3 regions of the Paenibacillus sp. FSL M8-0334 genome follow, and region 1 is predicted to be linked to each of the others. Evidence: riboswitches for the same ligand, from Rfam matches in the RefSeq annotation. Region 1 holds a riboswitch; each other region holds the start of a gene.

Evidence for each region. Region 1 has a riboswitch for thiamine pyrophosphate ahead of MKX64_RS07470 (ABC transporter substrate-binding protein). Riboswitches for the same ligand answer to the same signal wherever they lie in the genome.
Region 2: it holds a riboswitch for thiamine pyrophosphate, as region 1 does, so the genes downstream of both, MKX64_RS14705 (ECF transporter S component) here and MKX64_RS07470 (ABC transporter substrate-binding protein) in region 1, are expected to answer to the same signal.
Region 3: it holds a riboswitch for thiamine pyrophosphate, as region 1 does, so the genes downstream of both, tenA (thiaminase II) here and MKX64_RS07470 (ABC transporter substrate-binding protein) in region 1, are expected to answer to the same signal.

What each region holds. Positions count from the first base shown of each region.
Region 1 covers NZ_JBBOCH010000001.1:1,707,725-1,713,980, forward strand. Annotated here, with positions in the region: gene MKX64_RS07455 (LacI family DNA-binding transcriptional regulator) at 1-857, shown strand, start outside; gene MKX64_RS07460 (EAL domain-containing protein) at 1,067-2,113, opposite strand; gene MKX64_RS07465 (VOC family protein) at 2,483-2,869, shown strand; TPP riboswitch at 3,122-3,233, shown strand; gene MKX64_RS07470 (ABC transporter substrate-binding protein) at 3,347-4,390, shown strand; gene MKX64_RS07475 (MTH1187 family thiamine-binding protein) at 4,412-4,705, shown strand; gene MKX64_RS07480 (ABC transporter permease) at 4,702-5,457, shown strand; gene MKX64_RS07485 (ABC transporter ATP-binding protein) at 5,510-6,256, shown strand, end outside.
Region 2 covers NZ_JBBOCH010000002.1:139,578-145,833, reverse strand. Annotated here, with positions in the region: gene MKX64_RS14710 (ABC transporter ATP-binding protein) at 1-1,115, opposite strand, end outside; gene MKX64_RS14705 (ECF transporter S component) at 1,150-1,773, opposite strand; TPP riboswitch at 1,915-2,028, opposite strand; gene asd (archaetidylserine decarboxylase) at 2,219-3,019, shown strand; gene MKX64_RS14695 (SDR family oxidoreductase) at 3,041-3,910, opposite strand; gene MKX64_RS14690 (helix-turn-helix domain-containing protein) at 4,185-4,970, opposite strand; gene pdxR (MocR-like pyridoxine biosynthesis transcription factor PdxR) at 4,993-6,256, opposite strand, start outside.
Region 3 covers NZ_JBBOCH010000001.1:1,210,976-1,217,231, reverse strand. Annotated here, with positions in the region: gene MKX64_RS05310 (SEC-C metal-binding domain-containing protein) at 13-579, shown strand; gene MKX64_RS05305 (cytochrome P450 family protein) at 1,270-2,457, opposite strand; gene MKX64_RS05300 (hypothetical protein) at 2,716-2,919, shown strand; TPP riboswitch at 2,963-3,066, shown strand; gene tenA (thiaminase II) at 3,207-3,911, shown strand; gene thiM (hydroxyethylthiazole kinase) at 3,933-4,775, shown strand; gene thiD (bifunctional hydroxymethylpyrimidine kinase/phosphomethylpyrimidine kinase) at 4,775-5,602, shown strand; gene MKX64_RS05280 (aspartyl-phosphate phosphatase Spo0E family protein) at 5,873-6,052, shown strand; gene MKX64_RS05275 (hypothetical protein) at 6,170-6,256, shown strand, end outside.

The sequences.
Region 1 (6,256 bases):
CGACGGAAACGATATGTGTCATTCTGCCCAAGCCCGCCGAGGAACTGTTTCTGAATCTGTTCTTCATGGAGCTTATCCGCGGCATCGTCACCCAGGCCAACCGTTCCGGCTATGATGTGCTGATCAGCTCGGGCGGCAGTGAGAAGGAAGAAGTTGAAGCGGTGTCCCGCTTGCTCAATGGCCGCCGTGTGGACGGAGCTATCCTTCTGTATTCCAGGCAGGACGACGCGGTCGTTGACTACCTGAAGGCGAATGAATATCCGTTCGTGCTTATCGGGCGCAGCGAGAAGTATCCGGATCTGCTGTCTGTCGACACGGATAATGTACAGGCCGCTTATGATGCGACCAAACACCTGATTACCTTCGGCCATGAGCGGATCGGCTTTGTCAGCGGGCCACCGAATCTGATGGTGTCCCAGGACCGCCTGAAGGGGTATGGCCAGGCATTGGCAGATGCCGGGCTGACCATGCGCAAGGAGTGGATCGTGGAAGGCGAGTTTCTGCAGGAAAGCGGCTATCGTGCGATGTCCTTTTTTATGAATTTGCCGGAGCGTCCAACAGCGCTTGTTATCGTGGATGACATCGTTGCCTTCGGGGTACTGCGGGGATTAAACGAGCTTGGGTATAAGGTGCCCCAGGATGTATCCATCATCAGCTTCAACAATATTTCGTTGTCCGAATTGTCCAATCCGCCGCTCAGCAGCGTGGACATCGGCATCTATAACCTCGGCTACACCGCTTCCCAGGCATTGATCCAGAGCATTCGCAATCCTAACGAGAAGGGCCGCCCAAGCCGCTATATTATCCCGCACCGGCTCATGATTCGCGAATCTTCGATGCACTCTGCCCCGAAGTAGTGGTGCATCGCTTTATTCAATCGTTTGCACATAAGCCGGTTGCTGCTGGATGCGACCTCTTATACCACCCTGCTGCAAGCTCAGGAGAAGTGCTTCCCTGGGCTTGCTCCCTATAAAGCTTTCAATCACACAACTATCCTGATAAATAAAAACGAAGGGAAGTTTCCTCCCCCTCGATCATTTTCCATATCATATGAATGTTGAATCCCTTAACATAGCATCAGTTGCGACTGGGGTCCCTTGAGCGGTCTTTCCGCCGGTTTCCCAAATAAATAGCCCTGGGCTAGTTCGATGCCGATCTGCCGGCAGTATTGGAACTCCTCACGGCGTTCTATTCCTTCTGCAAGCACCTTGGCCCCGAATTCATGGGCCGTTCGTGTAATCATCTGAAGCTGTTGTTGTTTCACACTGTTCTGCTCGCAATGGTCAATCAGGCTGCGGTCGATTTTGACATAATCGGGCTTCAGCAGCACCATCTGCTCCAATGTGGAGTATCCGGCGCCCACGTCATCCATGGCTAAGGAAATGCCGTGTTTACGATAGGTATCAAAAATCGCCTGGAGATGCTGAATATCATCAATTCTTTCCGTCTCAACAACCTCGAACACGAAATCGCACGGGTCCAGATGATGGCTCTCCAGCACGCGAAACGTCTGCACCAGCGATTTCTTCGGGTCCGAAATCGAGGAAGGCAGAAAGTTGATAAACCGCTTTACACCACTCGGCAGCCACTTGGCGCTGGCCTCAATGGCCGCATTGCGGGCTTCACGGTCCAGAAAATAATGCAGACCTGCACGTCGTGCTGTATCAAAGAGCCTCTGGGGAGGGAATGGCCTGCCGTTCTTAGCCGGACGCAGCAAAAATTCATAAGCCACAATCTGCTCGCAGCGGTCTACAATAGGCTGCATATGGCTCGTAAATTGTTGATCCAGGATAATATTCAGCATATCGCATTGATCATTCTCCGGCCCGAGCTGCTCGGCCATCGTCCACGGATGGTGCTGCTGTGGAGTCGCTCCGTCCATGATGCGGAAGCTGATCTCTTCCCTTGATCCATTCGGAAGTCCCCGAAGCAGCCGGATTAGCGATACCAGCTCATCCCGCCCCTGATAGCTGACAGCACACCCTTCGCGGGTATTGCGCACGGTGCCGCCCCACCCGTCAAGCAGATGAAGAAGCTCTGCGTAAGCTGGTCTGATCTGAACAATTCCCTGGTCCTCAAACGGTTCAAAGGTGCTGCGGTTGTCGCACAACATGTTCATCCCCCTCGGCAAGCTTTCACTAAGCTTCTTATCGGCATTTGGATATGAATTCTTTGTATAATATGCTTTTTTGTAATGAATATGTAAAACAAAACAATCAAAGTTAATCATTTGCATTATGTCTGACAAGCGTTGAAGCAATAAAGAAGAAGGGGAACGCGGCCCGCCCACTTTCGTGATCCCATGATTTATGTAAACCTTGCTGGTGCAAAAGGATTAAAAATCCATCTATAAATCATGATACTTTTCACCCATTAAAATGTAAAGAAAAGTTAAGCGAGAACATATATACCCACTTGACAGGTAGGAATTATATGTTAAGATGTGATTCAAATTGGACGAACAGGAAAGGATGTGGCCAGTATGCCATCTCATAAACGGCTCGATCATGTCGGAGTTATGGTGCGGGATCTTGAGGCGACCATCGACTTCTACACGAAGGTTGTCGGTCTTGAATTGAAGGATCGTGTCAAGCATACGAACGGGGTGATCGAACTTGCCTTCCTCGGCTTTAACGGCAGCGATGAGACCGAAGTGGAGCTTATACAAGGATACAACGACAGCCTTCCGGCTGAAGGAGCGGTACATCACTTTGCAGTGAGCACAGACCAGATCGAGGCGGAGTACGCCCGGGTTCAGAAGCTCGGCGTGCCGCATCTTGATGAGGAAATTGTGACGCTGCCAAACGGCTACCGTTATTTCTTCCTTCATGGGCCAAACGGAGAATGGATTGAATTTTTCCAGCGCTAAAAATGATTCCCCCGCGCGATCACGACGAGGCGAGGCTTTAGTATACGAGTCTCGTCTTTTTCGTATTGCTTCATCGATGCGATATTCAGCGCCCATGCCCATCGAGTCTGGCGAATGCAGCTGTTTGGGGGCTGGATATGATCAAAGACGAGCATCCCGCCTGGAAATAGTCCGGCTCTCTCTCATCCCGCACAAGCTGGACAGCTCCAGCCATTAGGTCTATAATAACGGTTAGTTAAGCCTATAACTTCATCATACTTACAGGGGAGCTGGAATCGGCCGGCTGAGAGTGTATCCCATCAAGATACTGACCCTTACACCTGATCTGGGTAATGCCAGCGTAGGAATCCTGACACTGCGGCTCGATATGGATGCCGTGGAATACTTACGCCGTCATGCGCCCCGAGATCCTCGGGGCGTTTCTTATTATTGTGAAGTCACAGGCAGCTAGAATGAAGATGAGGGAGAGAGAAGAACATGATTAAACCGAAATGGACCGCGTTATTGCTCGCATGCATGCTGCTTCTTGTCGCGGCCGGCTGCGGCACAGACAATCAGAAGAGCGGCAGTACGCCGAATCCGAATGATGCTGGCAACAGCGGGGAGACCGCGGAGGCGCCGCGCGATATCCAGCTGATGCTGGATTGGTCGGCCAATACCAATCATACGGGACTGTACGTCGCCAAGGAGCTCGGCTATTACGAAGAAGAAGGACTCAACGTAAGCATTGTGCAGCCGGGCGCCGGCGGCACGGATACGCTGGTCGCCTCGGGGAACGTGCCATTTGGCATCAGCTATCAGGAGGGCGTGACACTTGCACGGACGCAAGGGCTTCCGCTCGTGTCGATTGCGGCAGTCATTCAGCATAACACCTCCGGATTTGCCGCTCCGGTCGACCGGAATATCAAGACCGCAGCTGACTTTGAAGGCAAGGCCTACGGCGGCTGGGGCTCGCCGGTGGAAGAAGCCGTCATGAAATCCATAATGGATATCGACGGCGCTGACGTCAGCAAGGTGAACATCGTCAATATCGGGGATGCCGATTATTTTACGGCGGTTAAACGCGACATCGATTTCGCCTGGATCTTCTATGCCTGGACCGGGATCGAGGCAGAGCTTCGGGGAGAGCCGCTGGACATGATCTATGTGAAAGACTACTCGGACAAGCTGGACTACTACACCCCAGTGATTGTAACCAACGAAACGCTGATTCAGGAAGATCCGGAGCTGGTTAAAGCGTTCATGCGCGCCACGGCAAAAGGATATGAATATGCGATCAACCACCCGGAGGAGGCTGCCGATCTGCTGATCAAGGCCGTTCCGGAGCTGGATGCAGAGCTGGTGCTCGCCAGTCAGAAATGGCTGAGTCCGCGCTATCAGGACGATGCCCCTCGCTGGGGAGAGCAGAAGGCCGAGGTATGGTCCGGCTATGCCGAATGGATGTTTGAACGCGGCCTGCTGGACCAGGAGCTGGATGCGGACAGCGCGTTTACGAATGAATTTTTGCCGGATACCCCTTAATTAACGAAAGGAAGATTGCTCATGGCCAACACACTGTTAAGCATTCAAGTCATCCCGAAGACACCGGACGGCGGGGACAGCATCCCCTATGTCGACGAGGCGATCAAGGTCATCCAGGAATCGGGCGTCAAATATGAGGTGCACCCGCTGGAGACGACGATGGAGGGCGAGCTGTCCGAACTGCTGCAAATTGTCGAACGGATGCATGAAGCGCTCGTCAAGGCAGGCAGCCCAGGCATTATATCTCAAGTCAAAATCGCACACTATCCAGACGGCATCAGTATGGACAAGCTAACGGAGAAATACCGTCCATGAGAAGCTGGTGGAGCTTGATATGGCCGCCCGTGGGGGCGGTCCTATTCTTTTTGGTGCTGTGGCAGGGCGCCGTGTGGCTGTGGGATATTGAACCGTATATTCTACCTGCCCCTTCATCCATCGGGCTTGAGATGGTATCCGGCTCACCAGTGCTGCTGAATCATACGCTGGCCACCCTGCGGCTGACCCTGATCGGCTTCCTGATCGGAACAGGCACCGGCATTGTCATTTCCCTGGCGCTGCATCTTATTCCAATGCTTCGAAAGGCACTGTATCCGCTGCTTATTCTCAGTCAGAATGTGCCTACCATCGCGCTGGCCCCGCTGCTCATGATCTGGTTCGGGTTCGGGATGCTGCCCAAAATCATTGTCATCACCCTCGTCTGCTTCTTCCCCCTAGCGGTGGCTGCCCTGGACGGGCTGGCCCGGACAGACCGGACGATGTTGAATTATATGAAGATGACCGGGGCGGGCACCTGGCAAATCTTCACCAAGCTGGAGCTGCCTCACGCCCTCCCTTCGATCTTCTCGGGGCTACGGATCGCCGCCACCTATTCGGTCATGGGCGCGGTCATTGGCGAGTGGATCGGAGCTGACCGGGGCATCGGCTACTATATGATGCTGCAGAGAGCCGGCTACCGCACCGACCGGGTCTTCGTTGCCATTCTGATCATCGTGCTGCTCAGCCTGCTGATGGTGGCGCTGATCGCCCTGTTGGAAAAACGGCTCATTCGCTGGAGCCGCAAGTCATGAAGCCGGCGGGAAGCCCAGTCACTTACATGTCTATAGAAAGGAGATCCACCGCATGCGTGTGAACAACATGAACGACACCCCTTCTAGCTCCCCGGAGTTATCCGGGACATCCACCCCGGCACGGTCTGACTCTACGGATAATCCCGCACTTGAGGTCCGTCATATTCGCAAGGCGTTTCGTCAGCGGCGCGGGGAGATGCAGGTGCTGGACGATCTGTCGCTCGCTGTACAGCCAGGAGAATTCGTCTCCATTATCGGTCCCTCCGGCAGCGGAAAAAGCACGTTGTTCCACATCATCGGCGGGCTGATGCCTCCGGGTGCCGGTTCTGTTCATATGGACGGCCGGGACGTAACGGGCCAGAAGGGCCTCATCGCCTACATGCCCCAGCAGCCTGCACTGTTTCCGTGGCGTACGGTCGAAGACAACGTCATGCTGCCCGAGGAGCTTCGCGGCGTATCCAAAACGCAGGCGCGGGCGAATGCGCGCCAATGGATCGAGCGGGCCGGGCTCGGCGGCTTCGAGAAGGCCTACCCGCATACGCTCTCCGGGGGCATGCAGCAGCGGGCCTCCTTCCTGCGCGCCCTGATGAGCCCGCAGGAGGTCATGTGCCTTGACGAGCCGTTCAGCGCCCTGGATGCGCTGACCCGGAGCGAGATGCAGCACTGGCTGCTGGACATCTGGGAGGATACGAGGCGCTCTGTGCTGATGATCACGCACCATATCGAAGAAGCGCTGCTGCTCTCCGACAGCATTTATATATTGTCAGCCCGGCCGGGCACCGTGCTCCAGAAGATCGAG
Region 2 (6,256 bases), on a different contig from region 1:
CCAAGAATGTAGGTCCCTTCAGATGGCAGTAAGCCCATCAGGCTTAGCAGAAGCGAGCTTTTGCCAGCTCCGTTCGGGCCGAGGATCGCCACATAATCACCCGGGAATACCTCCGCATGATCCAATGCGATCACAGGCTGACTGCGCCGCTGGCCTGCGAAGCTCTGCAGCGTGATCTGCGGCTCACGGCTGCAGCGATTCGCGTTCACGCTCGCGTTCGGATTCACGACTTCATTCTCCTGATCCGGACGCCCCCTCCCTTCACCGGAGGAGGCCACCACCGGTTCCAGGGAGGATAACGATCCAGCCGCGCTGCTCGAAGCGATGCGGGGGAACCACTGCTGCCCCGCGCGCGAAGCTGCATAGTCCTCCCACACGCCGGGATACCAGATGCCGTAGGACTTCAGCTCCGATTCATAACGAGCGAACACTTCCTTCGGCGGGCCTTCGCCCAATATCACGCCATCCGGTCCGAACAGCACGATCCGGTCCACATAGTCTGCCATCTCTTCGATCCGGTGCTCCACGATGATCAGGGTACGTCCGGCGGACACTCGCTTCACCGCTTCCCAGATCTGACGCCGGCCTTCCGGATCAAGCAGAGCCGAAGGCTCATCCAGGAACAGCACCTCCGGTTCCAGCAGCAGTGCCGATGCCAGTGCCAGCCGTTGCTTCATTCCTTGTGACAAGTGGCTGATCGGCATATGCAGCTCCTTGAGATGCAGGCCGACCGCATCCAGCGCTTCGCGCATTCTCGCTTTCATCTCGTCCCGGGGGACCGCAAGATTCTCCAGAACGAAAGCCAGCTCCTCATCCACATACGGCATGCAAAACTGCGTGTCCGGATCCTGGAACACGTAAGCCCATGAACGGGGAAGCTGCCGGTTCTCACATTTCATCGGCACCTCGGTCGCCTTCGGAATCATGCCGCTGAGCACCTGCAGCAGCGTCGATTTTCCGCATCCGCTCGGCCCGAGCAGCAGCACTTTTTCACCCGGCGCGGCCTTAAAGGATACATCCTTGAACGTCAGCCGCTCTTCCCCGGGGTATTTCAGCCGGAGCCCCTCCACGGATACTGCCTGCTCCCTAGGCTCTCGAAGCCCTTCCGCCGCCATCGGCTCCCAAGCGGCACTGCGCCCAGTTCCCTGATCAGCCATGGCGCGGATCGTCCAATGCTTCGTAATCCTTCGATGAAGCCGGGCGGAGCAGCGCCGTTACGCCTGTACGCTCAAGCGCCTTCGCCAGCAGCACCATGAGCAGACCGGCGATGACCGCGCCGCTGAGGATACGCATGCCGTATTTGGCAATGAACAGCCAGGATTCCAAATCATCCGTGTAGCTGTAGTAGAAATCGAGCACCATCGAGCCAAGCGCTGCCACAGCTCCTGCCGCTGCAGCAACCCACACGCTGTAGTTCCGGTAGCGGAATGCCGCAAAGACCAGCTCGGCTCCAAGTCCTTGAATCAGCCCGTACATAAGCAGGGTCAGACCCCAGCCGCTGCCAAACAGCACTTCCACGTGCGCGGCCGCCAACTCTGCAATAATCGCGACGCCCGGCTTACGGATCAGCAGAAAAGCAAGCGTTGCCGCTGCAAACCACATCCCGTACAGCAGCTCATCCGCCTGAAACGGCTTGAGCAAGCTATATACCGATCCCCAAAAGTGATACACAATCCCAAACACCAGTGACACCAATACGGTAACCAAAATATCGCTGACTCGCAGTCCTTTCCGGGACTGTAATTCCAAATTTTCTTTAACTGGAACTCCCATAAACCTTCATACCCCTCTCAACCTTTATTTCGTGGCGAACAGGATTGGCAAGATTCGCGCCGGCCGGCTGCTCATTCATTCCAAATCCACACAACAAAAAACCGTCTGGAAAAATGCGCAGACGGAAAATAGGCCCTAGTATAGGCAGGGTCGGATATTCTCTACGCTGGCATTACCCAGTTCAGATTAACGGTCAGCAGCGGGATAACAGCTGCAATCTCAGCCTGATTCACTCAAGCCCCCGTACTCCCTATTCGGTTTTATGCTAATCTAAAAATACACAGCCCATCGCAAATTTGCAAGAACCATTTTACAAATTGACCGATTTATTGATTTCGAATCAAAACTGTGTCAATATCAGATTGTACTTACCATGCGTCTATCAACCGGTGATATGAAACCGCCATCAAGATCCTATAGACACATGCAGGAAAAGGAGAATTTCATGGCTAAACATTTGCTGCGGCTAATGACCGAACTGTCTTCCCGAAAGTGGCTTTCCAAGCTGATGGGGCGCTTCTCTCACAGTGGAGTCAGCCGTTATCTTATACCGACATTCATTCGGGTATATCAAATTCCCGCCCACGAAGCGGAGAAGGAAATTCACGAATACCGCTCGCTGAACGAGTTCTTCTCCCGCAGACTGAAAATCGGCATGCGCTCCATCGATGATACACAGAGCGCCATGGTCAGTCCGGTCGATGCCACCATTACCGCGCAGGGTTTGATTCAGGCAGGCACCATTGTCAATGTGAAGGGGCAAGACTACACGATTGCCGAGCTGCTGAACCACTCCCCGCGAATTGAGCATTATATCAACGGGTATGTATTTGTGCTGTATCTAAGTCCGACGGATTACCACCGCATTCACTCCCCGGTTACCGGCGTGCAGACGGAAAGCGAGCATCTGAAGGGCAAGGTGTACCCGGTCAATGATTTTGCAATGACCCATATCCGGTCCGTGCTGAGCCGGAACGAACGGCTGATTACATACATTGCGCATGAATTCGGCGAGGTCGCTGTTGTGAAGGTTGGCGCGATGAACGTCAGCAGCATTCAATATGTGAGCGACGAGGTCAAGCAGTGGCAGATCGGCGATGAGCTGGCTTACTTCGAATTCGGCTCCACCGTCGTGCTTCTGACCGAAAGCGGCACATTCACGCCACGCGGAGATTTAGAGACCGGCTCAAGGGTCAAAATGGGCGAGCTTCTGGGAGTCCTTCATCCGAATGAAAAAGCAAACTAGTCCCCTGTTCTTGCGTCAGCGTTATTCCCTGCCTGCGTCCTTCTGACGCAGCAGCCTCATGACGATGCGCTGGAACAGCCGGTCCGGCAGCAGAAGCTTCACCCAGGCCGACCACTGGGTCGAACGGGGCAGGCGATAACGAAACTTCGGTTTACGCATAGTGGCAATCCGTGTCACCAGCCTGGCGACCTCCATCGGGTCTCCGGCCTGCTCGGCTGTCCGCTTGGAATAGGCCAGCACGCCGGTTAATACCTCGCGGTACGGGGAATGCTCCCCGCTCTGGATCGCCCCAAAGCTCTTGCGCCAGATCGGGGTGCCATAAGCGCCCGGCTGGACCAGCACCACATCGACACCCCAAGGGGCCAGCTCCATCGACAGGCTTTCACTAAACCCTTCTACCGCGAATTTGGATGCGGCATACGGCCCGTATCCCGGAAAGCCAACCACACCGCTGATGCTGCTGAGCATGATGATTTTGGCGCGCCCGGTTGTACGCAGCAGAGGAAGCATCGCCTGTGTCACCGCCAGCGTGCCAAAAAAGTTCGTCTCCATCTGCCTTCTCCAATCCACAAGCGGCACTTCCTCCACCATGCCCCCGACCGCTTCACCGGCATTATTCACCAGCACGTCGAGACGGCCGTAGGTATCTTCGATGTATGCCGAGGCCTGCTCAATGTGCTCCAGGCGGCAAATGTCCAGCCGCAGCGGATGAATCAACCCGCAAGCCCCTTCCTGTTCCGCACGCAAACGCAGCTCATCTTCTGCCTCCGGTCTCCGAACACCCGCAACTACAATGTATCCGGCTTGGGCCAGCGCCAAGCTGATCAGCATGCCGAAGCCGCTGGAAGCACCTGTGACCAGGGCCACCCGCTGTTCCTCTATCTTTGTCATTCCCCTTCCTCCTTTTGGTTACAGCCAAAAAAAGCGCAGATGATCCCGCAACCGGGTTCAGTCCGGAGCAGGGTGTAATCTGCGCTTTCTGATGCCATGAATCTCTGACAGCGAACGGTGTCGGCGCTTCGTTTAAGCGGTTCAAGCGGAGCGGAGCCCGCAATACCAGCGGGGCCTCGCTCCACCCAGTGCACAAGGACGCCCCAGCGCGCGGGATCCGCACTTCGCCGCCTCATGGCGAAATGACCCAATCGGAATGTTCGAAATTGACGCATCAACGGATTTCGGAAGGGCTTTTCCCCGTGTACTGCTTAAACTGCCGACTGAAGAAAAAGATGTCCCGGTAGCCCAGCGCATCAGCCACCTCGGTCACATTCATCCCCTGATGCAGCAGCAAATGCTGCGCCCGCTCAATGCGCATCCGGATAATATACGACTGCACTGGCGTCCCGATCAGTTCTTTGAACTTGATGGAGAAGTAGCGCGGTGATAATCCGGCTCTGGCAGCCAAATCCTCCACCCGATGCGGGATGCCTGGATGCTGGCGGACATAATTGGCGATTTCGTGGATGGCTTCCGATAGCTGATTGCTCGCTTTTTTTACAACCGGCTCAGCCAGATCGGCACGCAGAAGATGAATCATTAGCTGTTTCAGAATCAGCTGTCCCTCTTCCTCCCCCCCGAAGGGCTTGTCCAGATACAGCCTGACGTACCTTGCCAGCAAATTCTCGAACTCCATCGTCTCGGAGAGCTGCCGGTATGGAGCGGGAACCTCCGTTACCGGCTCCGTAACGTCAAAATGGATATATGTCAAAACCAACGGCTTTTGCGGATTATGCGTCGCGCTCGTATGATCGCCCGGACGAAACAGGAAGCAGCTCCCTTTCCCGACCGTATATGGCTCATCATTCAGCTCGACAATCCCTTCCCCGCTCCAGACATAAAACAAATCGTAATTCTGCATCGGTTTTTCACGCTTTTGCCACTTCCATCCCGGTTCGCAGACGATCTTCGCCAGCGCGGGCTTGATTACAAAAGAAGACGGCGATGCGTTCAGCATCACTCATTCCCCCTCATCTATGTCAAAAAATTGATCCTCCACCATCATACCTGTTTTTCAGCATGTCTGTCCACGCAGCAGCCAGCCGGCGAACCCCCTCTTCAATCTGACTGTCGTTCAGATGGGCAAATGCAAAGCAGGCCGCCGGAGGAGCGAAAGTATAATGATACACGGACGCATTGCGGAACACAACCCCGCGGTCGCGCGCCGCCTGTCTGAACCTGTTATAGGCCTCGCCGGATTTCAGCCAGCTCGCGTATACGAGCAGTCCGGAATCCCCTCGTTCGAGACGAAACACTTCCGGAACCTGCCGGTTCATATGCTCGCAAAAGGCTTCGTACCTCGCCCCGAACACCTTCGTCATTCGCCGCAGATGACGCGCATACCCGCCCGTCTGCATAAACCGGGCCAGCGCCCGCTGCTCCAGGGAAGCCGGGGATATCGGCTCATAGATCGCTTTAGCGGCCACGACGGGCGATACCAAGGCTGGCGGGAGCACGGCATAGCCTAGCCGAAGGCCGTTAAACATCGTTTTCGAGAACGAACCGATGTAGATGACCCTCTGCTCATGATCCAGCACCTTCAGCGGCTCAATCGGCCGCCCTCCCCAGCGGAATTCGCTGTCATAGTCATCCTCGATGACCCAGGCATTGCGTCTGCCAGCCCAGTTCAGGAGCGCCCTTCTTCGTTCAAGCGGCAGCACCTTTCCCGTGGGGTATTGGCGGCTGGGTGATACGACAAGCAGTTTAGCCTCCCATTCCGAAGGCACGAGGCCCTGTGCATCCACAGGTGAAGGCAGCGGAATGCCGCCGCTGGCAGATACCGCTTGATAGATGCCCGGGAATCCGGGATCCTCAAGCACAACAGGCTCCCCCTCATCAACCAGAAGCTGGAATAACAGCATCAGGCCCTGCATCGAGCCGCTGAACACAACGATCTGCTCCGGGTCGGCTTCAATGCCGCGTTTGAATCGCAGATGACCGGCGATCGCCTTTCGCAGTTCCATGTCTCCGGCAGGAGGTGGCCCGCTTTCCAGCAATCGGCCGCCGATGCCGCCTGCAAAGGCTAAAGCGCTGCGCCACTCCGCATAAGGAAACAGCTCCATCGGGATATTCACACTTGTAAAAGAGATCATCCCCTCTTCAAGCCGGTCAGCATCCCCGCTCTCATTCTCATTGTCCCCTGCGGAGATGGCATCCATAAGCCGCTTCCCCCAGACCGATAGCACCGGCTCCCGGGAGGTGGGCAGCATGTCAGAGCGTTTCGTCATCCCTTGGGCGACATAC
Region 3 (6,256 bases), 500 kb from region 1:
AGGAGCCTGGAAATGAAAAAGCTAGGAAGAAACGATTTATGTCACTGCGGAAGCGGGAAGAAGTACAAGAAATGTTGTCTGGAGAAGGATCAGCATAGGGAACGCCATACCGTTCGCGGTAAAGTGATCCAGTTCCCGGGTTCGAAACCGGCTAGTGCCATGAAGCCAGAGGCTGAGCGTCTATGGCAAATGCTGAATGATAAGCTGGTATGGCTGGATTGGAAAGCTGATGAGCATCGCGAGCTTGCGGAAAGCGTATTCCCGCAGATCTGCCGCGATTACAAGCTCAAGGATGAGGACACGCTGTTCAAGGTGTTCAGCCTGCTTCTGATCTGGAACAACTTCTCGAAGGAAGTGAATCCAAGCTATCGCAAGCCAGGGGGATACGCGGCTGCACTCGAGCATTTGGCAACCTCGCTGCTTGAGCTGCCGGTAACGAAATCCGAGCTGGCGAAGAAGCATGAAGTATCTCCGGCAACATTGAATCGCTACAGCAGCCAGATTTCCGAATTCATGGACGGTGTAGCGGCATCGGATGGTGCGCCGGCTGGCCAGGGAAACGAAGGCTCCGGCAACTAGAATAGACAGGGACTTTCATAAGAGCTTACTTTCTGAATATGATGGACAAGATGTCCCGCGAACGAAAGCGGTTATCCGTACATATGATGTTGTAATTTTGGGGGTCCTGTTATTCTGGCGGCCGCTCCGACAGGGGCGGCTTTTTCACGCTCTCGCATTCAATTTCACAATGTCGCAGGGCAGTATAGGAATTAAATTTTGTGGGAGTTCGTATTCGTCTCGAGGTTGCTCATACAACCTCGCGTTTTTTGTATCATTTGTCATACAAAGGGATGCATTTATGCGATAAAATGGACCGTTTTGTACGATTTCTCACACAAAATCGGAGGTTGGATAGGGATGCTAAGGTGATTTGTACGATCAATCGTACAAATGGCTTGTCATCCCTGGATTTAGCATAGGATTTGTACGATCAATCGTACAAATCTTCATGTGGCGAAGCATGGAAGCACGTCCCATCCTTTCTGCCGGAGCAGGCGGGGCGGGTGTGCTTTTTTGTCGTTGCATGCAAAAAAATCCGCCCATCCCTTCACAGGTGGAAGAGTGGGCGGATGGCTATATGGTTCGACTCGGGGCGCGTCAGACTGCCTCATTGGCGGTCGGGCCCTTGCGCTGTGCCATAAGTGCGGATCAGCGACCGCTTTGCGTCACCACGCCCTGGAGCAGTCGCATTGCTGCCGCGACGAGCGGTCAGCGGAGCGTGACCGGAATTTCCTTGACGCCGCGCACGATCATGCCAGGCCTCCATTCCAGTTCTTCCGGCTTTGCGGCGAGCGCGATATGCGGGTACCGCCTGAGCAGAGTCTGGATCGCAATCTCTCCTTCCAGGCGGGCCAGCGGCGCCCCCAAGCACAGATGGATGCCGGTGCCAAAGGCAAGATGCGGGCTCTTCTCCTTGGTGATATCAAACACATCCGCATCGCCGAACTGCTCCTCATCCCGATTGGCTGAGTCGAGGGCGACGATAACGAGATCGCCTTTGGCTATCGAATGGCCATGAAAGTCGATATCCTCGCTGGCCCAGCGGGAGGTGCTGAATTCCACAGGACCATTGTATCTGAGCATTTCCTCAATCGCGTTATGAATGTATTCCGGATGTTGAAGAAGCAGTTCCTTCTGCTCCGGATGCTCCATGAGAGCAAGCATGCCGTTGCCGATCAGGTTGACGGTCGTTTCATGCCCCGCAATGATCAGCAGGGTGACCACGCCATATAGCTCCTCCTCGGTTAACTGATCCCCGGCCTCTTCCGCCATCAGCAGTTCGCTGATCAGATCCTTCCCGGGATTTTGCCGCACCTGGGCGAACCAATCGCGCAAATAGTCGATAAATTCCTTGGCATGCTGCTGAAAAGTCGCGGCGTCTTCATTGCCGGAGCCGATGATGGTGTTGGACCATGTACGGAATTTGTCCCGGTCCTCGAGCGGCACCCCGAGTATTTCGCTAATCACAATAATCGGCAGCGGGAAGGCGTAGTCGTCGATCAAGTTCATCTGCTCGCGTCCGGACACCTGGTCCAGAAGATCGTTGGCAATATCCTCGATGTGGCTGCGCATGCCGGCAATCATTTTCGGAGTAAAAGCTTTCTGCACAAGCCCCCGCAGACGGCGGTGGTCCGGCGGATCGGAGAACAGCATGTTGTTCGTGAACACGCTGCGGCTCTCGGGCCCGTACCGTTTGACCATATCCTTGCTAAAGCGCGAATCCTTCAGCACTTCAACCGCATGGTTGTACTTGCTGATGATCCATCCGGGCTCTCCGCTCGGGAACACAACCTTGTAGATCGGAAACGCATGGCGCAGCTTTTTATAATCGGGATAAGGATTGTGTGTAAAGGCTGCGGTGAACAACTCCGGCGGGTGGACCTCATTGCTATTCAACATGACGATCTCCTTTCTGTGCGGCACCTTGCTCACGATTCGCCGCTGTGATATGCGAACTTCTGGGATAAAGCACATGATATATATTCCATTTTTTAATTGTCAAAACCTTTATTTGTAAAGAGTATCTTTATGACAAAATTGTGACGGACGTCACTTTGACCTGCATTTGGACACGAATCGGCACCCATGTAAAGAAATTGTATAGCAGCATCCTATAACCTAGGTCTATAGACTTATGTAATTAGGGTGATGTCCATGACAAAAGAGTATTTCGAAGAAATGAGAAAGTTCAGCCACAATGATGATATGAGATACAAACTGCTGATGCGCGGGGTCCGGCAGCTGTATGAAGAAAGACAGAAGGAGAAGAACCCGCTCGGTATTCTTCGTCGTCGCAAAAGAAATCGGTCAGTCCGCGTCGGCAAATGGTTAACCAGTAGCCATCAAATGAAAGTTTGACAGCAGAAGAAAACCTATTGTACAGTATTAGTCAAAAGAATAGGAAGTCCACTAGGGGAGCCGTCAGCGGCTGAGACAGGAGCATATCCTGGACCCTTTGAACCTGATCTAGTTCGTACTAGCGTAGGAAAGTGGAGCCTTCATAATACAGGATGGCAGCGTCACTTGACGTTGTCGGTCCTATGCGATGAAGCCGCTCCAGTTTTCGGGGCGGCTTTTTTGGTTGTCCACGAAAATCGGTGATCACGGGACTCCCTGCTCTTTATTTTTCAGGAGGTGGGGTATACATGCGTTTTTCAGAGGAGCTTCGCCGCGAGGCGGACGGTATTTTTGAGGCTATTTTTCAACATCCCTTTGTCAGAGGTATTGCCGAAGGACAGCTGGGCAAGGAGCAGCTGACCCATTACGTCAAGCAGGATTTCGAGTATTTAAATGCCTATATGCGGATTTATGGCATCGCGATTTCCAAATGTGCGAACCGGGAGGACATCGCGGCATTTAACGAGCAGATCTCGTTTATCCTGAACAGTGAGATTCACCCGCATCATAATTTTTGTACGGTCGCTGGCGTCAGTTACGAGGAATTGCAGGGTTACCCGCTGGCGCCTTCCGCACATCACTATATCCGTCACATGCTGACGGTGGCGCACGAGGGCAGTTTGGGCGAGATTATGGCGGTGCTGCTGCCATGCCCATGGACGTACCTGGAAATCGGCCGCAGGCTGATGGAGGAAGTGAACCCGGATGAGAATCATCCGTTCCAGGAATGGATTCAGTTCTACGGCAGCCGGGCGGGAGGTGCCACGGATAAATTTCGTCAAAGGGTGGATGCCTGGGCGGAAACGGCAACGGCGGATGAGCGCAGACGGATGAAGGAGCATTTTATGCTCAGCTGCCAGCTGGAGTATATGTTCTGGGATATGGCTTATAAGCTGGAGGCGTGGCCGGTGCCGATGCCGGAAGCGATCTCCCGGCCTGTACAGCCGATCTGAGTATGTAGGAGGCAGGATGATATGAGTCTGTTGGAACAAAAGCTTTCTGGACTTCTCACTAAGGTGCGAAATGAGAAGCCGCTCGTTCATAACATGACCAACGTCGTTGTTACGAATTTTACGGCAAATGGCCTTTATGCGCTGGGCGCTTCGCCTGTAATGGCTTATGCTCCGGAGGAAGTGGCCGATATGGCCAAGATCGCCGGTGCCCTCGTGCTGAACATTGGGACGCTCAGCCGTGAACAGGTCGATGCAATGATTATTGCTGGGCAATCCGCCAATGCTCACGGCGTACCGGTCTTGCTGGACCCGGTTGGCGCCGGGGCAACCCCTTTCCGTACGGAGTCGTCGCTTCGAATTATGCAAGAGGTCAACGTTGCGCTGGTCAGAGGCAATGCGGCTGAAATCGCCCATCTGATCGGAGAGAGCCGGAGCATTCGCGGCGTGGATGCAGGGGATGACGAATCGAGCAGCGGCCATTCCGAGCTTGCAGTTCGGGCTTCACGCAAGCTGGACACCGTCGTGGCCATTACCGGAGCGGAGGATGTCATTACAGATGGGGACACGTTACGGGTGGTTCGTGGCGGAGATGCCAGACTGACTAAGATAACGGGAGCAGGCTGTCTATTGACCTCGGTGCTTGGCGCCTTTGCCGCGGTGGAGCCGGACGTGCTGCTTGCCGGTACAGCTGGGCTGGCCTTCTACGGGGCAGCGGCTTTCCGAGCGGGGGCACGCACGACAGATCTGGGGCCGGGCAGCTTCCAGACAGCCTTCCTGGATGAACTGGACCGGCTTGCACCGGACTCGCTGACCGGGCATGCGACGGTGCAGGATTATGCGGCAACGGGGGGAATAACATCATGATGAATGAGCACAGGGTATATAAAGCGCTGACGATTGCGGGCTCCGACAGCGGAGGCGGTGCCGGTATCCAGGCGGATCTTAAGACTTTTCAGGAGCTGGGAGCCTATGGCATGTCGGCCATCACGGCCATTACGGTACAGAATACGCTCGGCGTCCAAGGGGTCTATCCGCTGCCGGCGGAAGCATCTGCAGAGCAAATTCATGCGGTCGGCACCGATATCGGGGTCGATGCGCTGAAGACCGGGATGCTGTTCAGTGCCGAGATTATACGGCTGGTAGCGGAGCAAATAAGAGCCTTTGGCTGGGAGAAGGTGGTCGTTGATCCGGTGATGATTGCCAAGGGAGGAGCGGAGCTGCTTCAGATGGAAGCGATCCAGGCGCTGAAGGAGGAGCTGCTGCCGCTAGCGATGGTCGTTACGCCGAATATTCCGGAAGCGGAGGCGCTGGCGGATATGAAGATTCGGACGATGGAGGACCGCCGAGAGGCTGCGAGACGTATTCATCAGTCCGGGCCGAAGATGATTGTCATCAAGGGTGGCCATGATGAAGAGGGCGGGAGCAGCCAGGTGCTGGACCTGTTCTATGACGGCTCATCCTTCACCGAGCTGATAGGCAAAAGGGTAAAGACCACGCATACACACGGAACAGGCTGTACTTTCTCAGCTGCAATTACGGCCGGTCTGGCGAAGGGCATCTCTCCATCGCAGGCGATTCTGGATGCCAAAGCCTTCATCCAGGCAGCGATTGAGGATGAGCTGGGAATCGGCCACGGTCATGGTCCAACCAACCATTGGGCCTACCGCCGCCGCAATGGGATGCTCGTATAATCAGGATCAAGCAATCAGGCATTATAGCTGAATATGTAGACGAGATAGATAGACAAGCTTCGATATCGATAGATATCGGGGCTTGTTTTTTTACATCCCGCCCCATTGACTTTACATGACATTAACCATTCGCTTCCGTTCGACTCGGTAAGAATGGATGTGACAACCATCACTGGTACACTCTAGTGTATAAACAGAAACAATGCATTACAAACTAAAAACATTATTTTTACATTATATTCTAAAATATTACACGAGGAGGTGCGAGCGATGATGTATACTGACGTGATGCTGCAGCGAATAGAAGATGCTAGACAACTGCTGTATCAGATGGAGCAGCAGTATGGTTTGCGGCATCCGAGGGTCCTTAAGCAATCTATGGAACTGGACGAGCTTCTCAACCGATATTATCGATCAACGTACCGTAAAAATGTGAAACCCATTGCGTAAATAAGACGTTTAATTCCTGAGCGGATTCGGATAGACAAGGGTATTCGACGGAGATCGCTCACTTGAAGAATGAGAGGGTTCTGCCTCGGAATCATGACATCAGGAAGGGGACTATGGATGGATCAGTACAGGCAATTAACGAGAATGATGGCTACAATCCGAGGCTCCTTGGGTCCCGGATGCACCATCGTGATTGATTTCGCA